DNA from 3 places in the Comamonas sp. DB36 genome. Region 3 is predicted to be linked to each of the others. Evidence: predicted binding sites of a transcription regulator. Region 3 holds the regulator's gene; each other region holds the start of a gene.
What was found. Region 3 encodes sigma-54, which starts transcription at its own class of promoters, with help from an activator protein. Its sites were predicted from a motif close to TGGCANGNAANCTGCTTT; they were not measured.

Region 1 (9,987 bases), 760 kb from region 3:
CCGCAGGCAAGGCAGTCGCCGCCGGCGGGGCGCTGCGCCACACGAGTTCAAGCCGGTCCTCCAGCCACTGCAGCAGCTCGCTGTGGCGCACCGGCTTGACCAGGAAGTCCTGCGGCGTGATGCCCACGTCATTTGGCATTTCGCGATCGAAGGCATTGGCGGAGACTATGGCGCACGCGACTTCGCCCAGCGGCAGCTGCCGCAGCTGGCGCAGGCATTCCCAGCCGTCCATTCCGGGCATCGCCAGGTCCATGAAGATCGCCTGCGGCCGGTAGCCCGCGGCCAGCAGCGCCAGCGCCTCCTGGCCGTTGGCCGCGTGCTGCACCGCGAAGCCCAGCGGCACCAGCAGCTGGGCCAGCAGCTCGCGGTCGGCCTCCTCGTTGTCGACCACCAGCAGCCGGCGCGTCGCGCCCACGTAGCCCACGGGCCGGGGAACGGCGGGCAGCTGGGCCGGGCCGCGTTCGAGCGAGGGCAGGAACAGGCGGATATGAAAGGCCGCGCCCTGGCCCGGCTGGCTGCTGACGCTCAGCGCCCCGCCCATGAGTTCGGTCAGCATCTTGGCCATGGTCAGGCCCAGGCCCGCGCCGGCGCTGGACTGCGCGCCCGAGCCGCGCGCAAACGGCTCGAACACCTGGGCCTGCTCGGCCTCGCTCAGGCCAGGCCCGGTATCGATCACCGACACATAGGCCATCTGCCGGCTGTGGCGCACGCGCAGGGTGACGCTGCCGCGCGTGGTGAACTTGATCGCATTGCCCAGCAGGTTGAACAGGATCTGGCGCAGGCGCTTTTCATCGGTGCGCACCCATTCGGGCAGCGTGCCCTCGGGCTCGTAGTGGAAGACCAGCCCCTTGGCCGCGGCCTGCAGTTCGAACATGCCGGCCATCTCCCGCAGGCCGGCGGCAAACTGCATGGGCTGAACCTGCAGCGCGAGCTTGCCCGACTCGATGCGCGCGATGTCCAGCGTGCCTTCGATCAACGACAGCAGATGTTCGCCGCCGCGGCGTATCACGGCCACGGCCTGGCGCCGGTGGGGCGGCACGTCGGCGTCCTCGCCCATCAGCTGGGCATAGCCCAGGATGCTGTTGAGCGGCGTGCGCAGTTCGTGGCTGATGGCGCTGATGTAGCGGCTCTTGGCCTGGTTGGCGAGATCGGCCGCGCGGCGCGCGTCCTCGGCCACGGTGCGCGCATCTTCGGCGGCGCGCCGCGCCTGCTGCAGCTGGCCGTCGGTCGCGCGGTGCAGCGCGATCTCGCGCACCAGCAGTCCGGTCTGGCGATTCGACTCCTGCTGCGCGACCTTGCGGCTGTGCTGGGCCAGCACCAGCCACCAGGCCACGACGCCCGAGATCAGCAGCAGGCCCACGCCCACCTTGAGCAATACCGTCTGCAGCACGGCTTCGGCGCCGGGCAGCGCATTGGCCGGCAGGCTGCGCGCATGCGTCTGCAGCTCCAGCAGATAAAGCAGGCCTATCACCGCGGCCAGAGTGGGCACGATCAGCAGCATCAGCAGAACGAAGTGCAGCAGGCCCTTGTCAAGCAGCCGCCACATGCTCGCCGGCAGCAGCCGGCGCGCGGCCGCGCGCCACTGCACGGCCAGATGCGCCTGGGGCCGGCACAGATCGCCGCAGCGCGCGTCCAGCGTGCAGCACAGCGAGCAGATGCCGCCCTGGTAGGCGGGGCAATGCACCATGTCGGGCGCTTCGTATTCGCGCTCGCAGACCACGCAGCGCTGCAGCCGCGGCGGGCCGGCGCAGGCCGGCGCCTCCATGGCCGGCGCCGCCGTCGGCACCAGGTAGTAGCGCCCGCGCGTCCACCAGGCAATCAGCGGCGAAGCGATCAGCGCCACCAGCATGGCAATCACCGCCGAGAACGCCTGCGCCAGCGGCCCGAACGCGCCCAGGTGCGCGGCCACCGACAGCAGCGACGACAAGGCCATCGCGCCCACGCCCACGGGATTGATGTCGTAGAGCCGCGCGCGCTTGAACTCTATGCCGCGCGGCGACCAGCCCAGCGGCTTGTTGATCACCAGATCGGCAACCACGGCCATGATCCAGGCAATCGCCAGGTTCGAATACAGGCCCAGCACTTCGCCCAGCGCGCGAAACACGTTCATCTCCATCAGCATGAAGGCAATCAGCGTGTTGAACACCACCCACACCACGCGCCCCGGGTGGCTGTGGGTCACGCGCGAGAAGAAATTGCTCCAGGCGAGCGAGCCCGCATAGGCATTGGTCACATTGATCTTGAGCTGCGACAGCACGACAAACAGCGCCGTCGCGGCCACCGCCCAGCCGTAGTCGGGAAATACATAGTTGTAGGCCGCGAGGTACATCTGGTTAGGATCGACGGCGTGGTCGGGCGGAACGGCCTGCGAGATGGCCAGATAGGCCAGCAGCGCGCCGCCCAGCATCTTGGCCACGCCCAGCAGCACCCAACCCGGCCCGCCCAGCATCACCGCCCCCCACCAGCGCCAGCGGTTGCTGGCGTTGCGCACCGGCATGAAGCGCAGGTAGTCGGCCTGCTCGCCCATCTGCGTGATCAGCGCAATGCCCACGGTCAGACCCGCACCAAAAAGAGGCAGACTAAAGCCTGCCAGCTGGCCTTCGCGCTGCTGACTTGCACCCGGATAGTGCAGCACTTCGGAAAACACCCCAGGCTGGTGCATCAACACAAACGCAAACGGCACGATCAGCATCAGCAGCCACAGCGGCTGGGTCCACACCTGCAGCCGGCTGATCGCCGACACCCCGTGCGTGACCAGCGGAATCACCACCAGCGCGCAGATCAGATAGCCCCAGCGCGGCGGTATGTCGAGCGCGAGTTCCAGCGCATAGGCCATCACGGCGGCCTCGAGCGCGAAGAAGATGAAGGTGAAGCTCGCGTAGATCAGCGAGGTGATGCTCGAGCCTATATAGCCAAAGCCCGCGCCGCGCGTCAGCAGATCCATGTCGACGCCGTGGCGCGCCGCGTAGACGCTGATCGGCAGCCCGGCGGCAAAGATGATCAGCCCGGTGCAGACAATCGCCCAGAACGCATTGATGAAACCGTACTGCACCAGCAGCGTCGCGCCCACGGCCTCGAGCACCAGGAACGAGGCCGCGCCAAACGCGGTATGCGCCACGCCCCACTCCGACCAGCGGCGCCCGCGCTGCGGCGTGTAGCGCAGCGCATAGTCCTCCAGCGTCTCGGTCGCCACCCAGCGGTTGTAGTCGCGCCGCACCTTGACCACGCGCTGCTGCGCGGGCACGCCCGCGGTATCGGACGGCATGCAATGTGGTTCAGAAGGGGCTTGAATCATGGCAACAGGACTGCGTGCAGCTTCTGTGCCATGTTGCAGCATGGCACGCACCTTGCTGCAAACCAGCCATCTGCATCGCCTTGCGGGCCCGCGCCCGCCACGACGCCATGGAACTCACTCCTCGCGAAAAAGACAAGCTGCTTCTGTTCACCGCGGCCCTGGTGGCCGAGCGCCGCAAGGCGCGCGGGCTCAAGCTCAACTACCCCGAAGCCATGGCGCTGATCAGCGCGGCGGTGATGGAAGGCGCGCGCGACGGCAAGACCGTGGCCCAGCTGATGAGCGAAGGCCGCACGGTGCTCACGCGCGCCGATGTCATGGACGGCATTGCCGAAATGATTCCCGACATCCAGGTCGAAGCCACGTTTCCCGACGGCACCAAGCTGGTCACGGTGCACGACCCGATTGTCTAACCCCCTTTTCAAGCCTTTGCCATGCAAGCCAAACCCCTGATTGCCGCCGCTGCAGCGGCCCTCGCCGCACTGCCCATTGCCGCCCTGGCCCACCCGGCCGCGGGCGGCGCCCACAGCCACGGCCTGCTCGACACCGCCGCCCACGCCCTGGCCCACCCGTTCACCGGCGCCGATCACCTCGCGGCCATGGTCGCCGTCGGTGCCTGGAGCGCGCTCACGGTGCGCCCGGCCTGGCGCGCGCCCGCGGCGTTTGTCGCGCTGCTGGTGGCCGGCGCGCTCGCAGGCTTTGCCGGCCTGCAGCTGCCCGGGGTCGAGCCCATGATCGCGGCCTCGGTGCTGGTGCTGGGCCTGCTGCTGGCGCTGCAAAGGAAGATGCCCTGGGGCGCGGCGGCGACGCTGGCCGGCGTGTTCGCGTTCTTCCACGGCGCGGCCCACGGCTATGAGCTTGCGGGCGACTCCGGCCTCACGGCCGTCGCGGCGCTGGCCGGCATCGCGCTGGGCTCGGGCCTGCTGCATGTCGCCGGCATGCTGCTGGGCCGCATGGTGCTGCAGCGCCACCGCCTGCTCACGGCGCTGGGCGGCGCGGCCACGGCCGCGCTCGGTGTGTTCATGCTGACCCGCCTGGCCTGAGGAGAAAAGCCATGGTGCCCGGTGAACTGATTCTCGACGCGGGCGAACATGCCCTCAATACAGGCCGCCGCTGCACCACGCTGCTGGTGCGCAATGCCAGCGACCGGCCGATCCAGGTCGGCTCGCACTACCACTTTGCCGAAACCAATGCCGGCCTGGATTTCGACCGCGCCGCGGCCCATGGCATGCGGCTGAACATCGCCAGCGGCATGGCCGTGCGCTTCGAGCCGGGCCAGCAGCGCACGGTGGAACTTGTCGATTTCGCGGGCGATCGCCTGGTCTACGGCTTTCGCGGCCTGGTCCAGGGCGCGCTCGACCAACAGCCTGGAGACCTTTGAACATGGCCACGATGGAACGCCGCGCCTATGCGGAAACCTTTGGGCCCACGACGGGCGACCGCGTGCGCCTGGCCGACACCGATCTGCTGCTGGAAGTCGAGCGCGACTACACGCTCGCCGCGGGCAGCTACGGCGAGGAAGTGAAGTTCGGCGGCGGCAAGACGATTCGCGACGGCATGGCGCAAAGCCAGAGAAGCCGCGCGGAAGGCGCGATGGACACGGTGCTGACCAATGCGCTGATCGTCGACCACTGGGGCATCGTCAAGGCCGACATCGGCCTGAAGAACGGCCGCATTGTCGCCATCGGCAAGGCCGGCAACCCCGACACCCAGCCCGGCGTGGACATCATCATCGGCCCGGGAACGGAAATCATCAGCTGCGAAGGCTGCATCGTGACGGCCGGCGGCGTCGACACGCACATCCACTTCATCGCTCCCCAGCAGATCGAGGAAGCGCTGACCAGCGGCATCACCACCATGATAGGCGGCGGCACGGGCCCGGCCACGGGCACGTTTGCCACCACCTGCACGCCCGGCCCCTGGCACATGGAGCGCATGCTGCAGGCCGCCGATGCGTTTCCCATGAACCTCGGATTTCTGGGCAAGGGCAACACCAGCCTGCCCGCCGGCCTGCACGAGCAGATCGATGCCGGCGCCATTGGCCTGAAGCTGCACGAAGACTGGGGCAGCACGCCCGCGGCAATCGACAATTGCCTGAATGTCGCCGAACTCACCGACACGCAGGTTGCAATCCACACCGACACGCTCAATGAAAGCGGCTTTGTCGAGGACACCGTCGCCGCCTTCAAGGGCCGCACCATCCACACCTTCCACACCGAAGGCGCGGGCGGCGGCCATGCGCCCGACATCCTGAAAGTCGTGGGCCTGCAGAACGTGCTGCCCAGCTCGACCAACCCGACCCGGCCCTACACCATCAACACGCTGGACGAGCATGTCGACATGCTGATGGTCTGCCACCACCTCGACCCGTCGATTGCCGAAGACCTGGCGTTTGCCGAAAGCCGCATCCGCAAGGAAACCATTGCCGCCGAGGACATACTGCACGACCTGGGCGCAATCAGCATGTTCAGCTCCGACAGCCAGGCCATGGGCCGCGTCGGCGAAGTGATTCTGCGCACCTGGCAGACCGCGCACAAGATGAAGCTGCAGCGCGGCGCCCTGCCCGGCGACAGCGCGCGCCACGACAACTTCCGCATCAAGCGCTACATCGCCAAGTACACGATCAATCCGGCAATCGCCCACGGCATCAGCCACGAAGTCGGCAGTCTCGAAGTCGGCAAATGGGCCGACATCGTGATCTGGAAGCCGGCGTTCTTTGGCGTCAAGCCGGCGCTCATTCTCAAGGGCGGCAGCATTGCGATGGCGGCGATGGGCGACCCCAACGCCTCGATTCCCACGCCCCAGCCCGTGCATTACCGGCCCATGTTCGCGTCGTTTGGCGGTGCGCTGGCCCGGTCGTCGCTGACCTTTGTCTCGCAGGCCGGTCTTGCCAACGGCATAGGCGAGCGTTTCAAACTCGCCAAGACGCTTTCAGCGGTGAAGAACATCCGCGGCATAGGCAAGCGCCACATGCTGCTCAACGACTACGCGCCGGCCATGGAAGTCGACCCGCAGACCTACAGCGTGCGCGCCGACGGCCAGTTGCTCACCTGCGAGCCCGCGGTGTCGCTGCCGATGGCCCAGCGCTATTTCCTGTTCTGAGGAGAATCGCCTTGGCGCTGCGTCCACCAGGCCAGCCAGTCGTCGGTGTCTATCACCGCCCGCCCCTGCACGCCCGCGGGCTGGGCGACATAGATCAGCACCGGCATGGGCTGGGGCGGGCCGCCGTCCAGCGGCAGCAGCTGCACATCGACAATGTGCTTGGCATATTCGCCGATATCGACCGGCCAGATCTCCTCGACTTCATCGAGCTTGCGCTCGAGCGTGGGGTTGAGTTCATAGACTTCGGCCAGCACCTTGTAGCTGCCGTCCAGCACCAGGCCGGGGTAGGGACCGAGGTCATGCAGCTGCCCCGGCAGCCGGCAATGCCCGAGCCAACGCACATCGGGCTGCCAGCGCCTTATGTCATTGGAGCCGCCGCGGCGCAGGGTGCCGTATACGGCCACCTGCCGGCAGCCACAGGGGATATGGGGAGTAGGATTGAAATCAGTCGGGGCCGTCATGCGTGCATGCTAAAACGTTTTCCACGCTGCGCTGCGAAACGCCCTTCGACAGGCTCAGGGCGAACGGCAGTGACGCAGTGGAGATTGCGCTTGGCGCAGCGTGTCGGTTTTAACCGTTCGTCCTGAGCCTGTCGAAGAATGAACGTGCCCGCTCAAGTGCCCCATTGCCTCCCCCCAGTTCACCAGACCCAATGCTCTCCATTCAAAAACTCATCCCTCAAGGCAAAGGCCTGGCCCGCGTGCTGCTGCAGCGCGCCACGACCATTGAACTCGACTGGGACGTGCGCCAGAAAAGCCGTTTCGCGGCCACCGACTCGCAAGGCCGGGAGCTGGCCATCTTCCTGCCGCGCGGCCAGGCCGTGCGCGGCGGCGATGTGCTGATTGCCGAAGACGGCTCCATGGTGCGAGTGATTGCCGCGCCGCAGAAAGTGCTTTACATCACCACCTGCCCCGCGCATGGCACGCCCTTCGATCTGATGCGCGCCGCCTACCACCTGGGCAACCGCCATGTGCCTATCGAGCTGCAACCCGATCACCTGAAGATAGAACCCGACCATGTGCTGGCCGACATGCTGCGCAGCATGCACCTCACCGTGGTCGAGGCCGATATGGCGTTCGAGCCCGAAGGCGGCGCCTATGGCGGCCATGTGACCAACGACGGCCACAGCCACCATGCGCATGGCAATGCGCATGGCAATGCCCATAAGCATGACCACGGGCACAGCCACGATGATGAGCATGGTCATGTCCATGGCCCGGGTTGCAACCACGCGCATTGATTCACCAGACCATGGCCCTGCGTCTCCCCAGCCCCACCGCGCGCCCGCCCCTGCCCTGGCGCCGCCGCCAGGCCGCGGCCGCTGCCGAACAGGCCGCGCCCGCCGTCGCCCCGCACAGCCTGCTGCAGCTGATGTGGCTGGCCTCGCCGGCGCTGCCGATTGGCGGCTTTTCCTACTCGGAAGGCCTGGAGGCCGCGATCAGCAGCGGCTGGGTCGGGGGCGAAGCCGATGCCGCGCGCTGGATCGTGCAGCAGCTGCAGCTCACGCAGGCGCGCGGCGACATGGCGGCCATTGCCCAGGCCCTGCCCGCCTGGGCCGGCGATGACCGCGCGCGCCTGGCCGCGCTCAACGCCTGGGTGCGCCAGACGCGTGAAAGCAGCGAGCTGCGCCTGCAGACCGAACAGATGGGACGCTCGCTGATTGCCTGGCTGCGCAACCAGCATGCGGGCGACGCGGCGCGCCTGGACGCCATAGAGTGGCTGAGCGCGCAGGACGCGAGCTACCCGCTGGCATTTGCGCTGGCCGCGCATTTCAGCGGCGCCTCGGCCCGCCCCGCGCTGCTGGCCTATGCCTTTGGCTGGGCCGAGAACATGGTCCAGGCCGCGATCAAGGCCGTGCCGCTGGGCCAGAGCGCGGGCCAGCGCATCCTGGCGCAGCTTGCCGAACGGATTCCCGCCGCCGTAGACCAGGCGCTGGCCCTGCCCGATGCGCAGCGCCAGGCCTTTTCGCCCATGCTGGCCATTCTCTCGGCCCAGCATGAAAATCAATACTCACGACTGTTCCGCTCATGACTTCGCCACTTCACCATATCCCGAATCGCAGCAAGAAGCTGCCCCCGCTGCGCGTGGGCATAGGCGGCCCCGTGGGCTCGGGCAAGACCACCCTGCTGGAAATGCTCTGCAAGGCCATGCGCGAACAGTACGATCTGGTCGCGATCACCAACGACATCTACACCAAGGAAGACCAGCGCCTGCTCACCGTGAGCGGCGCCCTGCCCGCCGAGCGCATCATGGGGGTCGAGACCGGCGGCTGTCCGCACACCGCGATACGCGAGGACGCGTCGATCAATCTCGAAGCCATCGATCGCATGCTGGGCCAGTTTCCCGATGCCGACATCGTCTTCATCGAGTCGGGCGGCGACAACCTTGCGGCCACGTTCAGCCCCGAGCTGTCCGACCTGACGATCTACGTGATCGACGTAGCCGCCGGCGAGAAGATTCCGCGCAAGGGCGGCCCGGGCATCACCAAGAGCGACCTGTTCATCATCAACAAGACCGACCTGGCCCCGCATGTGGGCGCCAACCTCGAGGTGATGCGCGCCGACACCGAACGCATGCGCGCCTCGCCCAAGGGCCTCAAGCCCTTTGTCATGACCAACCTCAAGACCCAGGAAGGCCTGGCCCAGGTGGTGGCCTTCATTGAAACCCAGGGCCTGCTCAAGGCTTGAACGCAACGAGGATGGGCGCGCTCCATCCGGCCCAAATGCGTCTGTGGAACTCGGAGCAATGCGGTCAGAAGCTCTTCTTGATTTTTCCATCGATGGAGAAGAGTCCTGCGCCAAACGCGGCAAAGAAGAGATTGCCAATGGCCCAGATGCTGGAAAGCTGAATGGCCTTGTGCTGCAACAGCTCCACAAGAACCAGCCCGCCATCGGCCAGGCGCTTGGCGCCGCCGGGCGTGACAAATTCCGGGTTGGCCTTGAGCGCCTCGATTCCTGCGCTGGTGAGCAGCGGTGCCGCGTCGTAGGGAAAATGCAGGTGAAAGTACAGCGTCACCAGAAGCATGCCGGTGCTCGCCAGTGCAAACGGGCGCGTACACAGCCCGAGGATGAGCGAAATTCCGCCGACCACCTGCATCACCGCCAGCAGCGGCGAAAACAGCCAGCCGGGGTGAAAGCCGATCATCTCCACGAATCCGACCTGGCCCATGGGGTTCATCAGCTTGGGCCAGCCTTCATAGAGCATCCAGCCCCCCAGCGTCAAGCGCAACAGCAGCCAGGCCAGAGGCATCGCGAAATGCTGGTACATGTCGCCCAGCCGGGGAATGAAGAGGCTGTCGCGTGAAACATTGAAATCAAGGTTGTTCTTCATAGGAATGCCGCAAGAAGTGGTTTTCTCTGACCAAGATACGCGTCTTCGTGCGCGCGGATATTGAGCCAACGCAGGGGCGTGGCGAATTGCCCATGCATTCTTCAGCTGCGGCGCCCACGCAGCGCCCGCCCAGACCCCGGGCGCCGCGATCTGTGTGTAAAATCGCACCCTTCGGAGGTTTGGGTGAGTGGTTTAAACCAGCAGTCTTGAAAACTGCCGACGGGTAACTGTCCGTGAGTTCGAATCTCACAGCCTCCGCCACA
Region 2 (9,987 bases), 1.5 Mb from region 3:
TGTATGCCGCAAGCCAGCAAAAAGCCGGCGCTGTAGTCGAGGATCTGCATGGGCAGCGCGCGCGGCGCGGCCTGGCCGCGCGCCAGCGCTTCGTCGGCCTGCACGCCGGTCGCGGTCTGCACCAGCGAATCAAAACCCGGGCGCCCGCCCCAGGGGCCCTGCCAGCCATAGGCCGACAGCTCGGCCACGACCAGTCCGGGGCGCAGGCGTGCCAGCTCCCCGGCGGAAAAACCCTTGGCCGCCAGCGCCCCCGGCCGGTAGGCCTGCAGAAACACCTGCGACTGCGCGACCAGTTCACGCAGCGCCTGCCGGCCGCTGTCGCCGCGCAGATCGAGCGTGGCCGAGCGCTTGCCGCGACTGGTGTCGGCAATCGCTTCGATGTTGGGCAGATGCGGGCCGTTGACCAGCATCACGTCGGCGCCATGTGCGGCCAGCGTGCGCCCCGCGACCGGGCCGGCAATGATGCGCGTGAGATCGAGCACGCGCAGCCCGGCCAGCGGCTTGTCGCCCTCGGCCAGCGCCGGCCAGGGCAAGGGCGGCGCATCGCCCAGGCGCGTGATCGCCACCAGCGGCTGCTCTGCCAGCACGGCCTCGTGGCCCAGCGCCTGCCACTGCGCGGCGCTGCGCGCGGCGGCTATAGGCAGGCCCCTGGCCGCGGCCCGGGTTTCGAAATCCTCGGCATTCCACTGCGCCAAGGCCTGCTCCACGGCCGCGCGCGGCGTGCCGGCTCCGGTCGGCAGGCCCAGCAGCGCCAGCGCGCCGTCGCGGTGGTGATCGAAATTCGCATGGATGCGCACCCAGCCCTTGCCGCAGGCGTAGAGGCCGGAGACTGGCGCCCAGGCATCGGGCTGTACGCCGTCGAGCGTGAAATACCCGCTGGTCTCGAACGCCGCGTGCTGGGCATCGACGCTCACGCTTTGCAGCCGCCGTCCAGGCGCGCGCCAGCGCTCGATTTCGGTCGCGGCCAGCGCGGCCGCGCCGGCGCTGATCTGCGCGGCCTCGACGACGCGCAAGCTGCTTGCAAAGCCCGCCGCCGCTCCCGTGAAAGCGAGGCGCGCCAGCGCCTCCTTGTTCAGGCCTTGCGCACGCCACAGCGCGGCCAGCGCTGCGGCGGGAGTGGGGCAATCGTCGATGGGCATGGAAAACTCCTTTCATGGCGCAACCGTATCGCTTGGCGACTTGCCGCAATGTAGCCCATGTCCCGACCCGACCGCCTCGGGCGTGCCGGCACGCCTGCGCCCCAGGCCCGTACGCAAGCGCCTGCCACGTTCAAGGGTTGGCCTGGGCCATCTTGACGCTGGTGACCGGCAGCGTTGATGCGGACCACGCCGGCCCCGGGACCGACGATCTCCTCGCGGTCGATGCGCATCGCGAAATGGGTGTCGGTGTCCCGATGAAGCCATGGCCAGTGGGGCGTGCGCGCGCCCGGCGCATGCGCCTGGCCAACCAGGCCCGGGATGGCAAGCTGATGGCCGCCCGCGCTTCACGCAGCAACTGCGCCAGCCGGAAAGATCCTTTCGGGGGGCCGCCGGGACGCGCTGCCGGCTGCAAGATGGCAGGTGGGAATGCCAATGGCTAAAAAGTTTCCCAATCCGCCTCATTGGCCGTGGAGGCTGTCGGCGCGGCTTTGACCATGGGGACGGGAGCGGCAGCCGCAGGAGATTTTTTCACCCATGCCGCCGTTTTTGCCGCGGGGAGTCGTGCAGCAGGGGCTTTGGTCGCGGCGACGTCAGTTACTGCCGAGGCCGTGGAGGCGTCCAGCATCTGGTGCTGAACGTAGTGGCTGCCGCCATCGCTCAGCTTGAACACGGACACCACTTGCACCAGGTCGCGGGACTGGGATTTGAGGCTGCCGGCCGCAGCGGCCATCTGCTCCACCAGCGCCGCATTCTGCTGGGTGACCTTATCCATCTGCATGACAGCTTCACCGACTTGCGAGACGCCGGCACTCTGCTCCAGGCTGGCGGCACTGATTTCGCTCATGATGTCGGTGACGCGGCGTATGGAGCTCACCACCTCTGCCATGGTCTCTCCCGCCTTGTCTACCAGCGTGGTCCCTTGTTCCACCCGCTGCACGCTCGCGCCTATCAGTGTCTTGATCTCTTTGGCCGCTTCGGCCGATCGCCCGGCCAGGGAACGTACTTCGCTGGCCACCACCGCAAAGCCGCGCCCCTGCTCGCCAGCACGCGCGGCCTCCACGGCAGCATTGAGGGCCAGAATATTGGTCTGGAAGGCAATGGCATCGATGACGCCGATGATGTCGCCGATTCGGCGGCCAGACTCGTTGATGCCCTTCATGGTTTCCACCACTTGCCCCACCACCTCACCACCCTGGGTCGCAACCTGGCTGGCATTCACGGCCAGCTGGTTGGCCTGGCGAGCGGACTCGGCATTTTGCCTGACCGTGGAGTCAAGTTCTTCCATGGAGGCCGCGGTTTCCTCCAGCGCACTCGCCTGGCTTTCGGTGCGAGCCGAGAGATCCTGGTTGCCCTGGGCGATTTCCGAACTGGCCGTGGCAACGCCATCCGCACCCTGGCGCACGCGCGATACCACTCTTGCCAGACTGTCGCGCATGGCCACCAGGGTGTGCAGCAATGCCGCCACCTCGTCCTTGCCAGTGATCGCCACCGGCACGCTCAGGTCGCCAGCTTCAATCGCACGCGAAAGGTCTTCGGCCTGTTTCAGCGAACGCACCAGCCCGGCAATGAGGAAATAGCCAAAGCTGACGGCGAACAGCAGGCCCAGCACGATGGATGCCGTGGAATACATGCGCACAGCATCGTAGCGCTCCACCGCCCCAGCGTATTCCGACTTGGCCACGTCGAGCTGCAGCTGGATCAACGCATCCAGTTCGTCTTTGGCAGGAGCATATATCGCCGGCAACACCTTGGTAGACAGGCGCTGGCTCTCCTGGATATCGGCCGCGCGCAAGGCCGCCACTGCGGGCTTGAGCCCTTCCCGGACGTACGTGCCGCGGGCTTGGGCAAACTTCTTGGCAATCCCGGCCTCCTGCTGCGTGAGGTAGCTGGCCATGTACTCATCCCAAAGCTTGGTGATCTTGCCAATATTGGCATCGACCGACGTGGTGAGCTGATTCACCACCTCCGGGCTGGGATCCAGCGTTGCAGCGCTGACCAAATAGGCATTGGTCATCATCAAACTTTGGATCTGTCCCAACTGACCCAAGGCCACGGTGCGATCTTCGTACACCGTTTTCAGACCCTCATTGCTGCTCCCCATCCCGCGCAGGCCGAGCAGACCGATGCCCAGAAGCAGCATGGACATCACGCCCACCAGCAAGATCAACCGCGTTGAAATCTTCATTCTTGAGCCCCTTGCGCAGAAAGATACATTTGGAATTGTCAGCAATGCCATGCCACGGCGCATGGCATTTTTTGCAAATTTTTTCCGAGAGAACGAACAGTTGGATGGGCCTCCACGCCAACCGTCGCTGCAAAGCAGCCCAAGCAATCTTGATGCCAACGGCGACCAGCGAGCGGTTGCAGCATCAGCGCTGCGGCGTTGCTTTCGCCTTCGTGAACGCCAGGCTTTGCGTGCCGCGCGTCGCAGAGCGGCCGCGCCGCCGGGATCACCGAAGATCGTGTCGCCGCGGCCGGCCGCGAGCGTAACGAGCAAGGGTCTGGCGCCGTAGCGCGCGGTGCAAGCTTCAGGCGGCACTGGATTTTCACACGCAGATGCCATGGCGGGCTGGAAAATCCTTCGGGGATATGCGGATGCGGCAAAAAACCACCGCTGCAGGGCGACAAGCAAGACCTCGCCATGCTGCGCGAGAAGCGCTACAAGATCCCCGGCCTGCGCCACAGCCGGAGCATTTCGCCCAGCAGTTGCGGCGCGGCTTCGCGCGCGAACACCACGCCCAGCGGCGGCAGCGCCGACTGGAAGCTGCCCGGCTGCAGGTCGAGCACCGCGAAGCGCGCACCGCGGCCGTCCGGCCCCAGGTGGTCGACAATGCTGCGCGGCATCAGCGACACCGCCTGCGGCTGGCCCAACAGGCCTTCGAGCACCGACAGCGACATGGTGGCCACGGGAAACCATTGCGCCTGCGGCAGGCGGCTCAGGATGTCGCGCTCGAAGATATCGCGCACGGCGATATTCGCAGACGGCAGCACCCAGCGCGCGCTGTCCAGATCGGAAAGCTGCAGTTGCGGCCGGCCCACGAGCGGATGCGCATGCGAGGCGACCACAACGGCTTCGTCGCCCAGCAGCGGCTCGAACTCGAACGCATCGGGCAGCAAGCCGGGCGCGCGGCAAAACAGCGCGTCGAGTCCACCGCTGATCAGCTGCGGCAGCAGCCGCAGCGCCGAGCCCTCCTGGACATCGATATGCACCAGCGGATGCAGCCCGTAGAAACGCGTGAGCAGTTGCGCCAGTATGGCCTGCGCGGCCGCGGGAATGGTGCCCAGGCGCAGCGCCGCCGAGGCACCCATGCGGATTGCGGCCAGCGTCTGCGCGGCTTCTTCCAGCTCGGTCATCACGCCGCGCGCGGCGTCGGTCAGCGCCTGACCGGCCAGCGTGGGCCGCATGCCGCGCGCATGGCGCTCGAACAACCGCATGTCGAGCACGCGTTCGAGTTCGGCCAGCGCCTGCGTGGCCGCCGACTGGCTCATGTGCAGGTGGGCAGCCGCGCGCACGATGGAGCCGCACTGGGCCAGCGCTAGCAGCAGCTGCAACTGGCGCAGCCGGCCCTGCTTGGCGAGCCGGGAAAACAGCACTTGGCCTTCGGGGCCGTTCTCGGGGAGATTCACGGGAGCACGATAAAAGCGGTTCTGGCCTCCATTCTGAACGCAAACCTGGGCCAGGAGCTATCGGCAATGCTTATGGCTACCCCCTGTTTCGGTGAGCCCGGCGCACGGCTTTTTTTCTATAGTTCATGTCTTGCCTGCATGACCTGACTACCGGTTGTGCATGTTGCCGCGTTTCGCCCGTCCAAAGGAAAGTTCCATGAGCGCCCTGTCCCGCCCCACCCAACGCCTGTCGCTGCAATGCCTGGGCGCCGTCACCTTGAGCACGCTGTGCGCTGCGCTGCCGCTGGGCGCACAGGCGGCCGACAACTATCCGAGCAAGCCCATCAAGCTGATCGTGCCGTTCGCGGCGGGCGGCTCCACCGATATCGTGGCGCGCGTGCTGGCCGAAGGCATGCGCAGCACGCTGGGCCAGCCCGTGGTCGTCGACAACCGCGGCGGCGCGGGCGGGCTCATTGGCACCGAAGCCGTGGCCCAGGCGCCGGCCGATGGCTACACCGTGGGCATGGCCACCGTCAGCACCATGACCATCAACCCGCTGCTCTACACCCGCGCCCAGGGTCTGGGAGCCAAGCTGCTGCCCGTCGCCAACCTCGTGACCATGCCTTCGGTGTGGATGGCCCACCCCAAGATGGGCGTGAACAATTTCCCCGACTTCCTGGCCAAGATCCGCGCCCAGCCCGGTGCCTTCAGCGCCGGCGTGCCGGGCGTGGGCACGCTGGGCCATCTGATGCTGGCGGCGTTCAACGACACCATGAAGACCGACATCCAGATCGTGCCCTACCGCGGCAACGGCCCGGCGCTCAATGACGCGCTTGCCGGCCAGGTGCAGGTCATGACCGATCAGCTGCCTTCGGCGCTGCCGCAGATCAAGGGCGGCAAACTGATTCCGGTCGCGCTGTCGGCGACGGCGCGCTCGCCCGATCTGCCCAACGTGCCGACGTTCAAGGAACTGGGCTACGACGACCTGAACGCGCTGGGCATCAGCTGGTTCGGCATCGTCGTGCCCAAGAACACGCCCGCGGCCACGGTGAAGAAGCTGCAGGATGCGGCGGTGAAGGCCGCCCACCTGCCCGACGTGCAAAAGCGCCTGCAGGCGCTGGGCGCGCAGGCCACCGAAATGGACCAGAGCAAGTTCCCCGCGCAGATCGCGGCCGACATCCAGCGCAACAAGGCCCAGCTCGACAAGGCCGGAATCCAGCCCGAATGACACCGCAGCGCCAGGAGACAACGCACATGACCGCAATCCACCAACTGCAGGATTTCTTCACGCGCGAGACCCCGCGCATGACCGCGCTCGCCGACCAGATCTGGTCGCTGGCCGAGCTGCGCTACGCCGAGATGTCGTCGGCCCAGCTGCACATCGATGCGCTGGCCAGCGCGGGCTTTCGCATCACGCGCAATGTCGCCGGCATTCCCACGGCCTTCGTGGCCGAATGGGGCGACGCGGGCCCGGCCATTGCGTTCCTCGGCGAATACGACGCGCTGTCGGGCCTGAACCAGCAAAGCGGCGCGCTGGTCTGCACGCCCTCGGTCGACAGCCCGGGCCTGGCGGGCCACGGCTGCGGCCACCATCTGCTGGGCACCTCGGCGCATTTCGCGGCCATCGCGCTCCAGGCCCATCTGCAGGCCAGCGGCCAGAAGGCGCGCATCCGCTACTACGGCTGCCCCGCCGAGGAAGGGGGCTCAGGCAAGACCTTCATGGCGCGCGCGGGCGTGTTCGATGATGTCGACGTCGCGCTCACTTGGCACCCCGCGAGCTTCACGGCGGTGTTCAGCCAGAACACGCTGGCCAACATCCAGGCCAAGTTCATCTTCCACGGCAAGGCCTCTCATGCCGCGCATTCGCCGCACCTGGGACGCAGCGCGCTGGACGCCGTCGAGCTGATGAACGTGGGCGTCAACTACCTGCGCGAACACATGCCTTCGGACGCGCGCGTGCACTACGCGGTCACCGATTCGGGCGGCATGTCGCCCAATGTGGTGCAGGCGCGCGCCGAAGTGCTCTACCTGATTCGCGCCGGCCGCAACCACGAGGCCGCCGAACTCTACGAGCGCGTGAAGAACGTCGCGCGCGGCGCGGCGCTGATGACGGATTGCCGCCTGGAGATCGTGTTCGACAAGGCCTGCTCCAACCTGCTGCAGAACACCACGCTCAGCCAGGTGATGTACGCGCAGATGCAGGCGCTGGGCCAGCTGCAGCTCGATGAGCGCGAGCAAAAGCGTGCCAGCGACTTCCAGGCCACGCTGGACCCGAACGACCTCGACTCGGTGAGCCGCCCGCTGGCCGCGGTGCTGCGCGGCAAGGTGCCGGCGGTGTTCGAAGGCCTGGCGCCCTATGACCCCAAGGCGCAGGAGACCATGTTTGGCTCCACCGATGTGGCCGATGTCAGCTGGATCACGCCCACGGTGCAGGCCTGGGTCGCCTGCTATGCGTTCGGCACGCCGCTGCACTCCTGGCAGATGGTCTCGCAAGGCCAGTCGGGCCTGGCGCACGCGGGCATGGTGCATGCGGCCAAGGTGCTGACCGCGACCGCGGTGGAACTGATTGCCAACCCGGCGCTGATTGCCGCGGCCAAGGCCGAGCTGCTCGAGCGCCGCCAGGGCCAGCCCTATGCCTGCCCGATACCGGCGGATGTGCCGCTGCCGTTTTTGCGCAAGTAGGAGCACGCCTTTCGCACTGCTGTTGTCACCGGGCCGCCATTTTGAGGACAGGACGTTCATGGTTCGACAGGCTCACCATGAACGGTTTCCCCGTTGATCCCGCGGCCCCGTCGAACCATGAACGTACAGCTTAGAGTGCCTGTGCGGGACCTGTTTCGGCACAAAATGGCACTTTTCTTGCTTGTGTCATTGCATGAGCCATCCCCTGCGCATCGTGGTCATTGTTCCGGATCTGGCCCTGCTGGACGAGCAGGAAGAGCATGTGCGCCTGCAGCTCGAACGCTCGCGCTCGCTGCGCGTGGGGCTGCTCGAAGCGCAATATGACATCGTTGCCACGCTGCCCGCCGATGTATTTCTCAGCGAGCGCATTGCCCAGCTGCGCCCCGATCTGATCATCGTCGACACCGAAAGCGAAGCCCGCGACGCGCTCGAACATGTGGTCATGGCCACGCGCGACGAGCGCCGCCCCATCGTGCTGTTCACCAACGACCCCGACACCACCCATGTGCGCGACGCCGTGGCCGCGGGGGTGTGTGCCTATATCGTCGAAGGCCTGGCGCCGCAGCGCATACGCCCCATCCTGCAGGTGGCGATGGCGCGCTTCAAGCATGAGCAGTCGCTGCGCGCCGAGCTGCAGGATGCGCGCGACGAGCTCAAGGACCGCAAGACCATTGACCGCGCCAAGGGCATTCTGATGGAGCGCCAGGCGCTGAGCGAAAAGCAGGCCTACGACCGGCTGCGCAAGCTCGCGATGGACAAGGGCATCAAGATGGTGCAGATCGCCCAGCGCATGATAGACGCGGCCGAACTTCTGGGCTGAATGCCCCGATTCAGCGCAGGCGCACAGAAATGGCGCGCGGCCCAGGCCCCGGCCACCGGCGATTCGCGCCGCTTCCTTGGGAAAACAGTAAAAGCTCAGCTGGCACGGAAGCTGCTTAGAAAGAAACAAGGTCAACGAAGACCCCACCGACAGGCAATCAACGACTGATTGCCCGTCACCGGACAAAGGCGTCCCCATCACTGCACGTACAGCCCATGGCTTGCGCGCAGGATGCGGGCGCCTTTTTTTTCGCCACTTTTTGCCGAGACTGCATATGCCCGACCTGATGAAAACCGGACTTCCGCGCCGCACCGTTCTCCAAGCCGCCGCCGTGGGTGCCGCCGGCATCTCCCCTGCCCTGCGCGCGCTGGTCCATGCCCAGGGCTCCGATGCACCGGAGAAAAAGGAAGTCAAGATAGGCTTTATTCCGCTCACGGATTGCGCCAGCGTGGTGATGGCTTCGGTGCTGGGCATAGACAAGAAATACGGCATCAAGATCATTCCCACCAAGGAAGCGAGCTGGGCCGGGGTACGCGACAAGCTGGTCAACGGCGAACTCGACTGCGCCCATGTGCTCTACGGTCTGGTCTACGGCGTGCACTTGGGGCTGGGCGGCCCCAAGAAGGACATGGCCGTGCTGATGAACCTGAACAACAACGGCCAGGCGATCACGCTGGCCAAGAAGCTCGCCGACAAGGGTGCCGTGAACGGCGCGGGCCTGGCCAAGCTGATGGCCAGCGAGAAGCGCGAATACACCTTTGCCCAGACCTTCCCCACGGGCACGCATGCCATGTGGCTCTACTACTGGCTCGCGGCCAACGGCATCAACCCCATGAAGGATGCCAAGGTCATCACCGTGCCGCCGCCGCAGATGGTGGCCAACATGCGCGTCGGCAACATGGACGGCTTTTGCGTGGGCGAGCCCTGGAACCACCGCGCGATCATGGATGGCATAGGCGTCACGGCCGCCACCACCCAAGAAATCTGGAAGGACCACCCCGAGAAGGTGCTGGGCACGACGGCCGAGTTCGCCGACAAGTACCCCAACACCGCGCGCGCCGTCACCGCCGCCATTCTGGAAGCCGGCCGCTGGATCGATGCCAGCCTGGCCAACAAGAACCAGATGGCCGAGACCATTGCCGCCAAGTCCTATGTGAACACCAGCGTCGACGCGATCAACCAGCGCATCCTGGGGCGCTACCAGGACGGCATGGGCAAGACCTGGGACGATCCCAACCACATGAAGTTCTACAACGAGGGCGCTGTGAACTTCCCCTACCTGTCTGACGGCATGTGGTTCCTCACCCAGCACAAGCGCTGGGGCCTGCTCAAGGACCATCCCGACTACCTGGGCGTGGCCAAGGCCATCAACCGCACCGCCCTCTACAAGGAGGCGGCCACGGCCTCCAAGACGCCGCTGCCCAAGAGCGAGATGCGCAGCAGCAAGCTGATCGATGGCGTGGTCTGGGACGGCACGCAGCCGCAGAAGTACGCCGACAGTTTCAAGATCAAGGCCTGACGCCAGCGCCCGGCCCCCGGTTTCAACGGAAGAAGCACGATGAACACACATACTTTGTCGCCCAGCGCCGCGGCGCTGGGCGCGCCCCACGCCCGCCCGCACGAGAGCGCCGAACCCGTGGCGGAAATTGCACTGCCCGCGGCCGGACATGCGGCCCATGCCGTGGCCGCAAGACCGGCCGGCGCCCGGCCGCCAGGCCCGCTGGCGCTCAAGGCCCAGGC
Region 3 (9,987 bases):
CGAATTTCGCCGGGTCCTTGAGACCGGTGATCTGGCCGTCGGCGAGCGTGACCGCGAGCTTGCCGTCGACCACCGCGTACAGCTTGGCCTGGGCATGCGAGCCCGTGGCCAGTGGTGCCGACTGGTCGAGCACGTTGCGTGCGAAGGCGATGACCTTGGCACCGCGCACGGGGTTGTAGCCCTTGCCCTTTTCGGCGCCATCGGCTTCGCTGATCACATCGGTGCCGTAGAGCGCGTCATACAGCGAGCCCCAGCGCGCGTTGGCGGCGTTGAGCGCGTAACGGGCGTTGAGGATGGGCACGACCAGCTGGGCACCGGCCTGGGTCGCGAGTTCAGCGTCCACGCCCGTGGTCGTGGCCTGCACGTTCTGCGGCGGCTCGACCAGGTAGCCGATGCGGCTCAGAAAGCTGCGGTAGCCGGCCATGTCGGTGATCGGGCCGGGGTGTGCCTTGTGCCAGGTGTCGAGTTCGGTCTGCAGGCGATCGCGTTCGGCGAGCAGCGCAGCATTGCGCGGCGCCAGGTCGCTGACCAGGGCGTCGAAGCCTTGCCAGAACGTCGCGGGCGCAATGCCCGTGCCGGGCAGCACCTGGTCATTGATGAATTGGTGCAGTTCGTTGGCTACCTGCAGGCCGTGGACGGTGGTGCGATCGGTCATGAAATCAACCTCGGAATGAAAAAGGGGCAACGCTGCGACGTGCGCAGGACATGGAGCTACTGTATTTGAATTGTTTGTGCCTATAAACCGCTTCAAAAGTGCAGAACTCATGACTTTTACGCAAAAGTGCCTGTGCGGGCCATGGCGCAGTGCGACATAGAGGTATCTGCAGGTCGCTGCCGGGCTTTGTCTCCATAATCCCGGCATGGACAAACTCAAGGCGTTCGAGTCATTTGTGTCAGTGGCGACCAAGGGCAGCCTCACGGCCGCGGCCAAGGCCGAAGGCGTGGCCCCGGCCATCATGGGACGGCGGCTCGATGCGCTCGAAGAACATCTGGGCGTCAAGCTCATGGTGCGCACCACGCGGCGCATCTCGCTGACGCATGAAGGCAGCGCGTTTCTCGAAGACTGCCAGCGGCTGCTGTCGGACGTGGCAAATGCCGAAGCCAGCGTCTCGGCCGGCGGCGTCAAGGCCACGGGCCATCTGCGCATCACCGCGCCCGCGGGCTTTGGCCGGCGCCATGTCGCGCCGCTGGTGCCGCGCTTTCGCGATCTGCATCCCGAAGTCAGCATTTCGCTGAACCTCAGCGACCGCGTGGTGGATCTGGCCGGCGAAGGCTTCGACTGCGCGGTGCGCGTCGGCGACCTGCCCGACTCGTCGCTGGTGAGCGTGCGCATTGCCGACAACCGCCGCCTGTGCGTGGCGACGCCGGCCTATCTGGCTCGGCGCGGTACGCCTGCGCATCCCAGCGAACTGGCGCAGCATGATTGCCTCACGCTGTCGAGCGACGCTTCGCAGACGCGCGGCTGGGCATTCCGTATTCCCCAGCCCGATCAGAGCACGCACGATGTCGTGCATTTCAAGTCGGGCGGTCCGCTCGACTGCTCGGACGGGCAGGTGTTGCATGATTGGTGCCTGGGCGGCTGGGGCATTGCCTGGCGCAGCACCTGGGAGGTCGAGGCGGAAATCGCCGCGGGCCGGCTGGTGCCCGTGCTCGAGGAGTTTGCCGCACCGCCCAACGGAATCTATGTGGTCTTTCCCCAGCGCAAGCACATGCCATTGCGCGTGCGGCTGTGGATCGACTACCTGAAACATCACTATCAACAAGCTGATTTCTGGAAAAACGGAGTTGCCCCATGACCTTTGAAGCCACGCTCGCAGCACTGCACCTGCTCGCTGTCCTGACCCTTGTGGTCTTTCTGTCGAGTCAGGCCGCGCTGTGCCGTGCCGAATGGATGAACGCCGCAGTGGTGCGCCGGCTCGCGCGGCTGGACCTGATCTACGGGATCGCGGCGCTGGCGCTGCTGCTCACCGGGCTTGCGCGCCTGTATTGGGGCACCAAGGGCGTGTCCTGGTATGTCTCGCAGCCGCTGTTCCATGTGAAGGTGACGCTGTTTGTGCTGGTCGCACTGCTGTCGATCAAGCCTTCGCTGACGTTCCGCCGCTGGGTGCGCGCGCAGGCTGACGGCCAGTCCCTGCCCGATGCCGGCGAAGTGGCGCGCACGCGCCGCTGGATCATGGTGCAGGCGCATCTGGTGCCGGTGATTGCGGTCATTGCCGTGTTCTGGGCGCGGGGGATGTGACCCCATTGGATGTTTTGCTGGGGCGGCCCGGCGCTGGTGGGGCCTTTGCGCCAGATGTTTGAGGCCAGGCCGTTCATCATTCGACTGGCTCAGGACGAACGGGAAATAACGCCTGGCGATGCACGTCTCGCTTAACCCGCTCAGGACGAACGGCGAGGGCCGGGCAGCAGCCCGCGGACGACAAGTGTGCAGCGGCTGACGCACATACGCCACACGGTCGAATCCGCGTGGGCGGCACAAAGCGGGGCGGGCACGTAAAATCCCGCGATGCTCTCCGTCAAACTGGAATTGCTCGCGGCCCTGGCCGCTGAGCTGGAAAAATTGTCGCCCGGCGCCGGTGCGCGCGCCGCTTTCGAATCCCCCAAGGTGGCTGCGCACGGCGATTACGCCTGCACGGCTGCCATGCAGTTGGCCAAGGCCGCCAAGCAGAACCCGCGACAACTGGCGCAGACGCTCAGCGATGCGCTGATGGCCACGCCGGCTTTCACGCGCTGGGTCGATGCGTTGGAAATTGCCGGCCCCGGCTTTCTCAACGTGCGCCTCAAGCCCGCGGCCAAGCAGGAAATCGTGCGCGAAGTGCTGTCGGCGGCGCAGGCGTTCGGTCAGCAGCCTTCGCGGGCGGAAAAACTGCTGGTCGAGTTCGTCTCGGCCAACCCCACGGGCCCGCTGCATGTGGGCCATGGCCGCCAGGCCGCGCTCGGCGACGCGCTGTGCAATCTGTTCTCGACCCAGGGCTGGGACGTGCACCGCGAGTTCTACTACAACGACGCGGGCGTGCAGATCCAGACGCTGACCAACAGCACTCAGCTGCGCGCCAAGGGTTTCAAGCCCGGCGATGATTGCTGGCCCGTCGATCCCGAGAACCCGGCCAGCAAGGCGTTCTACAACGGCGACTACATCCAGGACATCGCCAACGACTTTCTCGCGAAGAAGACCGTCAAGGCCGACGACCGCGAATTCACCGCCAACGGCGATGTCGAAGACCTCGACAACATCCGCCAGTTCGCGGTCGCCTACCTGCGCAACGAGCAGGACAAGGACCTGCAGGCATTCAACCTGCGCTTCGACGAGTACTACCTCGAGTCCAGCCTCTACACGTCGGGCCGCGTGGACCGCACCGTCGAGCGCCTGATCGCCAACGGCCACACCTACGAGCTCGATGACGCGCTGTGGCTCAAGTCGACCGACTACGGTGACGACAAGGACCGCGTGATGCGCAAGCGCGACGGCGGCTACACCTACTTCGTTCCCGATGTGGCCTATCACATCGCCAAGTGGGAGCGCGGCTTCACCAAGGTCATCAACATCCAGGGCACGGACCACCACGGCACGATTGCCCGGGTGCGCGCCGGCCTGCAGGCCGCCGACGTGGGCATTCCCCAGGGCTATCCCGACTACGTGCTGCACACCATGGTGCGCGTGGTGCGCGGTGGCGAGGAAGTCAAGATCAGCAAGCGCGCGGGCTCGTATGTGACGCTGCGCGATCTGATCGAATGGACCAGCAAGGACGCGGTGCGCTTCTTCCTGCTGAGCCGCAAGCCCGACACCGAATACACCTTCGATGTCGATCTGGCGGTGGCGCAGAACAACGACAACCCGGTCTACTACGTGCAGTACGCCCATGCGCGCATCTGCTCGGTGCTCAAGGCCTGGGGCGGCGATGCGGCGCAGCTCAAGAGCGTGGACCTGTCGGCGCTCGAAGGCCCGCAGGCGCAGGCGCTGATGCTGCAGCTGGCCAAGTACCCCGACATGCTGACGGCCGCCGCCCAGGGCAATGCCCCGCACGACGTGACGTTCTACCTGCGTGATCTGGCCGCTGCCTATCACAGCTACTACGACGCCGAACGCATTCTGGTCGACGACGAGGCCGTCAAGCTGGCGCGCCTGGCGTTGATCAGCGCGACCCGCCAGGTGTTGCACAATGGTCTGGCAGTGCTGGGCGTGTCCGCTCCAGAACGCATGTAAACCGATCACACCATGAAGAAACAGCAACGCGGCGGCACCATTCTCGGCATCATTCTTGGCATCATCGTCGGCCTGGGCGCAGCCCTGGGCGTGGCGGTATATGTCAGCAAGGTGCCCGTTCCTTTCCTCAGCAAATCGTCGAAGAACGCCGACCAGGATGCGGCCGAGGCCAAGAAGAACAAGGATTGGGATCCGAACTCTCCGCTGTACGGCAAGAACCCGGCGCGCATCACCGTGCCCGCGGCGCCCGATGCGGCGACCGGAGCGGTGACGGGCGGGGTGGCAGCGCCTGCCACGGCAGGAGTGACCGCGGCGCCTACCGATGTGCCGACCAGCCAGCCCGTGGCACCGGTCACCGCCACGACGTCTGCCGGCACCAAACCGGACGCCAAGGCGGACGCCAAGGCGGCGGCGTCCAGCGATCCGCTGGGCGATCTGGTCAAGGCCAAGTCGGCCGAGGCCAGCGCCGCAGAAAGCTTCAACTACTTCGTGCAGGCCGGCGCTTTCCGCAGCCCGTCCGATGCGGAAGCCCAGCGCGCCAAGCTTGCCATGCTGGGCTGGGAGTCGCGGGTCAGCGAGCGCGAACAGAACGGCCGCACCGTGTTTCGTGTGCGCGTAGGTCCGTTCGCCAAGCGCGATGACGCCGAGCAGCTCAAGGGCAAGCTCGAAGGCGCGGGCGTGGATTCCGCGCTGGTGCGGGTGCAGCGCTGAACTTTTTAGCGCGCCCGCCCTCTGACCTATCAGAACCGAACAAGGAGTGTTGTTTCATGAAACGCCGTGAGTTTTCTCTGGCTGCCGCTGCGGCAGCTTCCGCTTCCGCTTTTTCCTTTGTCGCCACGCCTGCTCTGGCCCAGGCCGCGTTCAAGGAAGGCAAGGATTACGCCAAGCTGTCCAAGCCCGTGGCGACCACCGCCGGCGCCGGCAAGGTCGAGGTGATCGAGTTCTTCTGGTACAGCTGCCCGCATTGCCATGCTTTCGAGCCGGCGTTCGCGGCCTGGAAGTCGGCGGCGCCCGCCGATGTGGTGGTGCAGCGCGTGCCCGTGGGCTTCAATGCCAGCTTCGTTCCCCAGCAAAAGCTGTACTACGCGCTGCTCGCCATGGGCAAGCTCGATGAAGTCCACACCAAGGTGTTCCAGGCAATCCACGTCGAGCGCAACCGCCTGGCCAAGGATGACGACATCTTTGCCTGGGTCGGCAAGCAGGGCGTGGATGTGAACAAGTTCAAGGAAGCCTACAACTCGTTCACCGTGTCCAACCAGGTGCGCAAGGCGACCCAGCTGCAGCAGGACTACAACGTCGAAGGCGTGCCTTCGATCGGCGTGGCCGGGCGCTTCTACACCGATGGCACGATGGCCGGCAACATGGCCAATGTGCTGCGCGTGACCGATCACCTGATCGCCGTGAGCCGCAAGGGCTGATAGCGCCCGGCACATGCCGCACCAGCCCGCCTTGCGCGGGCTTTTTTGTGTGCGCGCTTCGCTCGGGCCTGCGGCTGTCCGGCCTTTCATCCCCTGGTTCATGTCAGGGCGTGGCGAATTAATGGGTGACACGCCCTACAATGGTCGCAAGATTCGTGCCCTCCATGAAAAAACGCCTACTCCCCCTCCTATTGCTTTCAGCCCTTGTCTGCGGCACGGTGCAGGCCGAAAAGGCCGACCGCAACAAGCCCATGAACATCGAGGCCGATGCACTGCGCCACGATGAACTCAAGCAGACCAGTGTCTTCACCGGCAACGTGGTGATGACCAAGGGCACTATCGTGCTGCGCGGCGCGCAGCTCGACGTGCGCCAGGATGCCGAGGGCTATCAGTTCGGCACCGTGATCGCGGCACCGGGCAAGCGCGCGTTTTTCCGGCAAAAGCGCGACACCTTGCCGGGTCAGCCCGATGAGTATGTCGAAGGCGAGGCCGAAGTCATCGAGTACGACGGCAAGGTCGACAACGTCAAGCTGATACGCCGCGGCGAACTGCGCCGCTACCGCGGCACGGCGCTGAGCGACGAGATCACGGGCGCGGTCATCGTCTACAACAACCTCACCGATGTGTTCACCGTCGACGGCCAGGCCCGTGCGCCAGGCGGCGGCAGCACGGCTTCGGGAGGGCGGGTGCGCGCCGTGCTCGCGCCCAAGGAGCAGCCGCCGGCCCCGCCTGCCGCGCCGGCCGCCAACCTGCGTCCCAGCATGACCATCGAACCGAAGAAATGAGCCGCGCTCCGTGAACCCAACCCCGCCCGAATCCAGCCGCCTTGAAGTCAAGCACCTGGCCAAATCCTATGGCAGCCGCAAGGTCGTCAAGGACGTCTCGCTGGCGGTGCAAAAAGGCGAAGTCGTGGGCCTGCTGGGACCCAATGGCGCGGGCAAGACCACGTCGTTCTACATGATCGTGGGCCTGGTGCGCTGCGATGCCGGCGACATCTTCATCGACGGCCAGGCGGTGGGCAACATGCCCATCCACCAGCGCTCTCGCCTTGGGCTGTCGTATCTGCCGCAGGAGGCGTCGATCTTTCGCAAGCTCAGTGTCGAAGACAATGTGCGCGCGGTGCTCGAACTGCAGCGCGACGATGACGGCAAGCCGCTGACGCGCGACGAAATCGAGCGCCGCCTGCTGGCGCTGCTGCAGGAGCTGCGCGTTGACCATCTGCGCGAATCGCCTGCGCTGGCGCTGTCGGGCGGCGAACGCCGGCGCGTCGAGATCGCGCGTGCGCTGGCGACCCAGCCGCGCTTCATTCTGCTGGACGAGCCTTTTGCCGGTATCGATCCCATTGCCGTGATCGAGATCCAGCGCATCATCGGCTTTCTCAAGGCGCGCGGCATCGGTGTACTGATCACCGATCACAACGTGCGCGAAACGCTGGGCATCTGCGATCACGCCTTCATCATCAGCGACGGCCATGTGCTGGCGCAGGGCACGCCTGCGGAGATCGTGGAAAACGCCGATGTACGCCGGGTCTACCTCGGCGAGCACTTCCGGATGTGATGGCCATGTGCATGAGCTTGTGTCGGTCTGAGGGGGAATGCTGTTGAAGCCGGGTCTGTCTCTACGTGTATCGCAGCATCTCGCACTCACGCCCCAGCTGCAGCAATCGATCTGGCTGCTGCAGCTCTCGACGCTGGAGCTGAGCCAGGAAGTCGAGCACATGCTCGACGACAATCCGTTCCTGGAACGCACCACCGAGGAAGCCGAGCGCGAGGAGTTCGGCCTGGCGCAATCCGATGTGCCCGCGCAGCGCGACGACTATGCCGACGACGCCTACGCATCGACTGCGTCGACCAGCGAGAAATCCAGCAGCAGCGAAACCGACGGCAGCGAAGTCACGGCCGCGGCCGATGCCGCACCCGATTGGGAAGGCGACGGCAGCGCCGATCTGGCGCCCGACGACAGCGAATGGGGCGGCGAAGCGCGCGCGCGCAGCGGCGACGACGACACCGAAGCCCAGGATCTGGCACATGGACATGAGTCGCTGACCGATTTCCTGCACCGCCAGGCGCTGTCGCTGCGCCTGGGCGATGTCGATCGCGCGGCGCTGCGCTTCATGATCGAATCGCTCAACGAACATGGCTATCTCGAGGACCCGCTCGAGGAACTCGCCGCGGGCCTGGCCGGGCCCGACGCGCTCGAGGAGCAGGAAGAGCTGGTCCACCATTTCACCGTGGCGCTGCGCCTGCTGCAGTCGCTCGAACCCGTGGGCGTGGGCGCGCGCAACCTGGCCGAATGCCTCACGCTGCAGCTCAAGCACCTGGCGGCGCGCGATGACGAACACACCGACGCCGCGACCGTGCAGACCGCGCTGCGCATCTGCGAGCAGCCCATGGACCTGCTGGCCCGGCGCGATGTGCGCCGGCTGATGCAGGCCTGCGGCGCGAGCGACGAACGCATTCGCGCGGCCATGGCCCTGATCGCGCGGCTGGAGCCCCGGCCCGGCCGGCGCTTTGCCGACGTGGAGCGCAATCTGGTCGTGCCCGACGTGCTGGTGCGCAAGATGGCGCGCAGCAGCGGCGACGGCCAGCCGCAGTTCAGCGTGCAGCTCAACCCCGACGTGATGCCGCGGCTGCGCGTGCACGACATCTATGCCAACGCCTTGCGCGGCCACAAGGGCAGCGAAGGGCATGCGGGACTGCAGCAGCGGCTGCAGGAGGCGCGCTGGTTCATCAAGAACATTCAGCAGCGCTTCGACACCATCCTGCGCGTGTCGCAGGCCATCGTGCAGCGGCAGAAGAACTTCTTCACCCATGGCGAACTCGCGATGCGCCCGCTGGTGCTGCGCGACATCGCCGATGAACTGGGCCTGCACGAGTCGACGATCAGCCGCGTGACCACGGCCAAGTACATGTCGACGCCCATGGGCACCTATGAACTCAAGTATTTCTTCGGCTCGGGCCTGGGCACCGAGACCGGCGGCAATGCGTCGAGCACTGCGGTGCGCGCGCTGATCAAGCAGTTCGTCGCGGCCGAGAACCCGCTCAAGCCGCTGTCGGACAGCCAGCTGGCCGACATGCTCAAGGAGCAGGGCATCGAGTGCGCGCGCCGCACCGTGGCCAAATACCGCGACGTGCTGAAGATCGCGCCGGCCAATCTGCGCAAGTCGCTGTAGCGCCCAGGGTCTGGCAACATGACCTCGAATGTTCGCACTTCACGGCAAACGCGTATCCTTGCCCCCCTGCTATGAATCAACTGCAACTGTTTTTGCCCTGCGCCGCCGGCGTTGAGGACTATCTGGCCGATGAGGCCCACCGTATCACGGGGCTCACGGGACACGACCTGCTCGTCGGCCGCGGCGGCGTGATGCTGCGCGCCTCGTGGCGCGATGCGCTGCTGCTCAACCTGCACAGCCGGCTCGCGCAGCGCGTGCTGGTGCAGTTGTCGACCTCGCAGTACCGCAACGAGAACGACCTGTACCGCGCGGCCAGCGAAGTGGCCTGGGAAATCTGGTTCACTCCGCGCCAGAGCTTCAAGATCGAAGTCACGTCCCAGCACAGCCCGCTGACCAGCCTGAATTTCGCCGCGCTGCGCGTCAAGGACGCGATCGCCGACCGCTTCCGCGCCAAGACCGGCGTGCGCCCCGACGTCGAGACCCGTTATCCCGACGTGCGCGTGCACCTGCACTTGACCACGGACGAGGCAACCATCTACATGGACACTTCGGGCGAAGCGCTGTTCAAGCGCGGCTGGCGCGAAGACAAGGGCGATGCCCCGCTCAAGGAAACGCTGGCCGCGGCAATGATTGCCGCCACCGGCTGGGACCCGCATGGCGACAATCCGCAGCCGCTGTACGACCCCTGCTGCGGCAGCGGCACGGTGGTGATCGAGGCCGCGCAGATCGCCTGCAGGATTCCTCCGGGCATCCAGCGCCGCTTTGCGTTCGAGAAGCTCGTGCCGTTCCAGCCCCATGTCTGGGAAGCCATCGTGCGCCAGGCCGAAGACGCGATCTGCGAAAGCCCGGTGGGCATCTATGGCTCCGACGTCTCGCACCGCATGGTCGATTTCGCCGAACGCAATGCCGAGCGCGCGGGCGTGGCCCGGGCCGTGAATCTGCGCGGCGGTGATGCGCTGCAGCGCATGCCGCCCAGCGAGCAGCCCGGCGTGATGGTGCTGAACCCGCCTTACGGCGAGCGTATCGCCGCGGCCGGCACCGCGGGCCGCAATGCGGCCGAGCGCATGGGCCAGGTGGAGCAGGTGGGCCGCGAGACCGCGCAGACCGAGGACGGCGTCGAGTTCTTCAATGAACTCGCCTCGCACTGGAAGAAGAACTACAGCGGCTGGCAGGCGTGGATGCTCACGCCCGAC

Region 1: ACSVDO_RS16285 (urease subunit gamma) is a predicted target of sigma-54. The motif match lies at 3,337-3,354, and genes of this name have one in related genera.
Region 2: ACSVDO_RS12560 (ANTAR domain-containing response regulator) is a predicted target of sigma-54. The motif match lies at 7,594-7,611, and genes of this name have one in related genera.

What each region holds. Positions count from the first base shown of each region.
Region 1 is NZ_CP196631.1:3,478,425-3,488,411, forward strand. Features, by position in the region: gene ACSVDO_RS16280 (hybrid sensor histidine kinase/response regulator) at 1-3,265, opposite strand, end outside; gene ACSVDO_RS16285 (urease subunit gamma) at 3,403-3,705, shown strand; gene ACSVDO_RS16290 (HupE/UreJ family protein) at 3,727-4,335, shown strand; gene ACSVDO_RS16295 (urease subunit beta) at 4,347-4,673, shown strand; gene ureC (urease subunit alpha) at 4,676-6,394, shown strand; gene ACSVDO_RS16305 (gamma-glutamylcyclotransferase family protein) at 6,379-6,855, opposite strand; gene ureE (urease accessory protein UreE) at 7,047-7,634, shown strand; gene ACSVDO_RS16315 (urease accessory protein UreF) at 7,766-8,425, shown strand; gene ureG (urease accessory protein UreG) at 8,422-9,081, shown strand; gene ACSVDO_RS16325 (DoxX family protein) at 9,146-9,724, opposite strand; tRNA gene ACSVDO_RS16330 (tRNA-Ser) at 9,898-9,985, shown strand.
Region 2 is NZ_CP196631.1:2,728,353-2,738,339, forward strand. Features, by position in the region: gene ACSVDO_RS12530 (CoA transferase) at 1-1,139, opposite strand, end outside; gene ACSVDO_RS12535 (methyl-accepting chemotaxis protein) at 1,576-3,285, opposite strand; gene ACSVDO_RS12540 (hypothetical protein) at 3,278-3,652, shown strand; gene ACSVDO_RS12545 (LysR family transcriptional regulator) at 3,798-4,766, opposite strand; gene ACSVDO_RS12550 (tripartite tricarboxylate transporter substrate-binding protein) at 4,963-5,973, shown strand; gene ACSVDO_RS12555 (M20 family metallopeptidase) at 6,000-7,427, shown strand; gene ACSVDO_RS12560 (ANTAR domain-containing response regulator) at 7,621-8,247, shown strand; gene ACSVDO_RS12565 (CmpA/NrtA family ABC transporter substrate-binding protein) at 8,522-9,766, shown strand; gene ntrB (nitrate ABC transporter permease) at 9,806-9,987, shown strand, end outside.
Region 3 is NZ_CP196631.1:4,237,803-4,247,789, reverse strand. Features, by position in the region: gene ACSVDO_RS19890 (malate synthase G) at 1-655, opposite strand, end outside; gene ACSVDO_RS19885 (LysR family transcriptional regulator) at 861-1,796, shown strand; gene ACSVDO_RS19880 (DUF2214 family protein) at 1,793-2,239, shown strand; gene argS (arginine--tRNA ligase) at 2,507-4,204, shown strand; gene ACSVDO_RS19870 (SPOR domain-containing protein) at 4,217-4,915, shown strand; gene ACSVDO_RS19865 (thiol:disulfide interchange protein DsbA/DsbL) at 4,972-5,622, shown strand; gene lptA (lipopolysaccharide transport periplasmic protein LptA) at 5,787-6,407, shown strand; gene lptB (LPS export ABC transporter ATP-binding protein) at 6,418-7,179, shown strand; gene ACSVDO_RS19850 (RNA polymerase factor sigma-54) at 7,223-8,794, shown strand; gene ACSVDO_RS19845 (THUMP domain-containing class I SAM-dependent RNA methyltransferase) at 8,866-9,987, shown strand, end outside.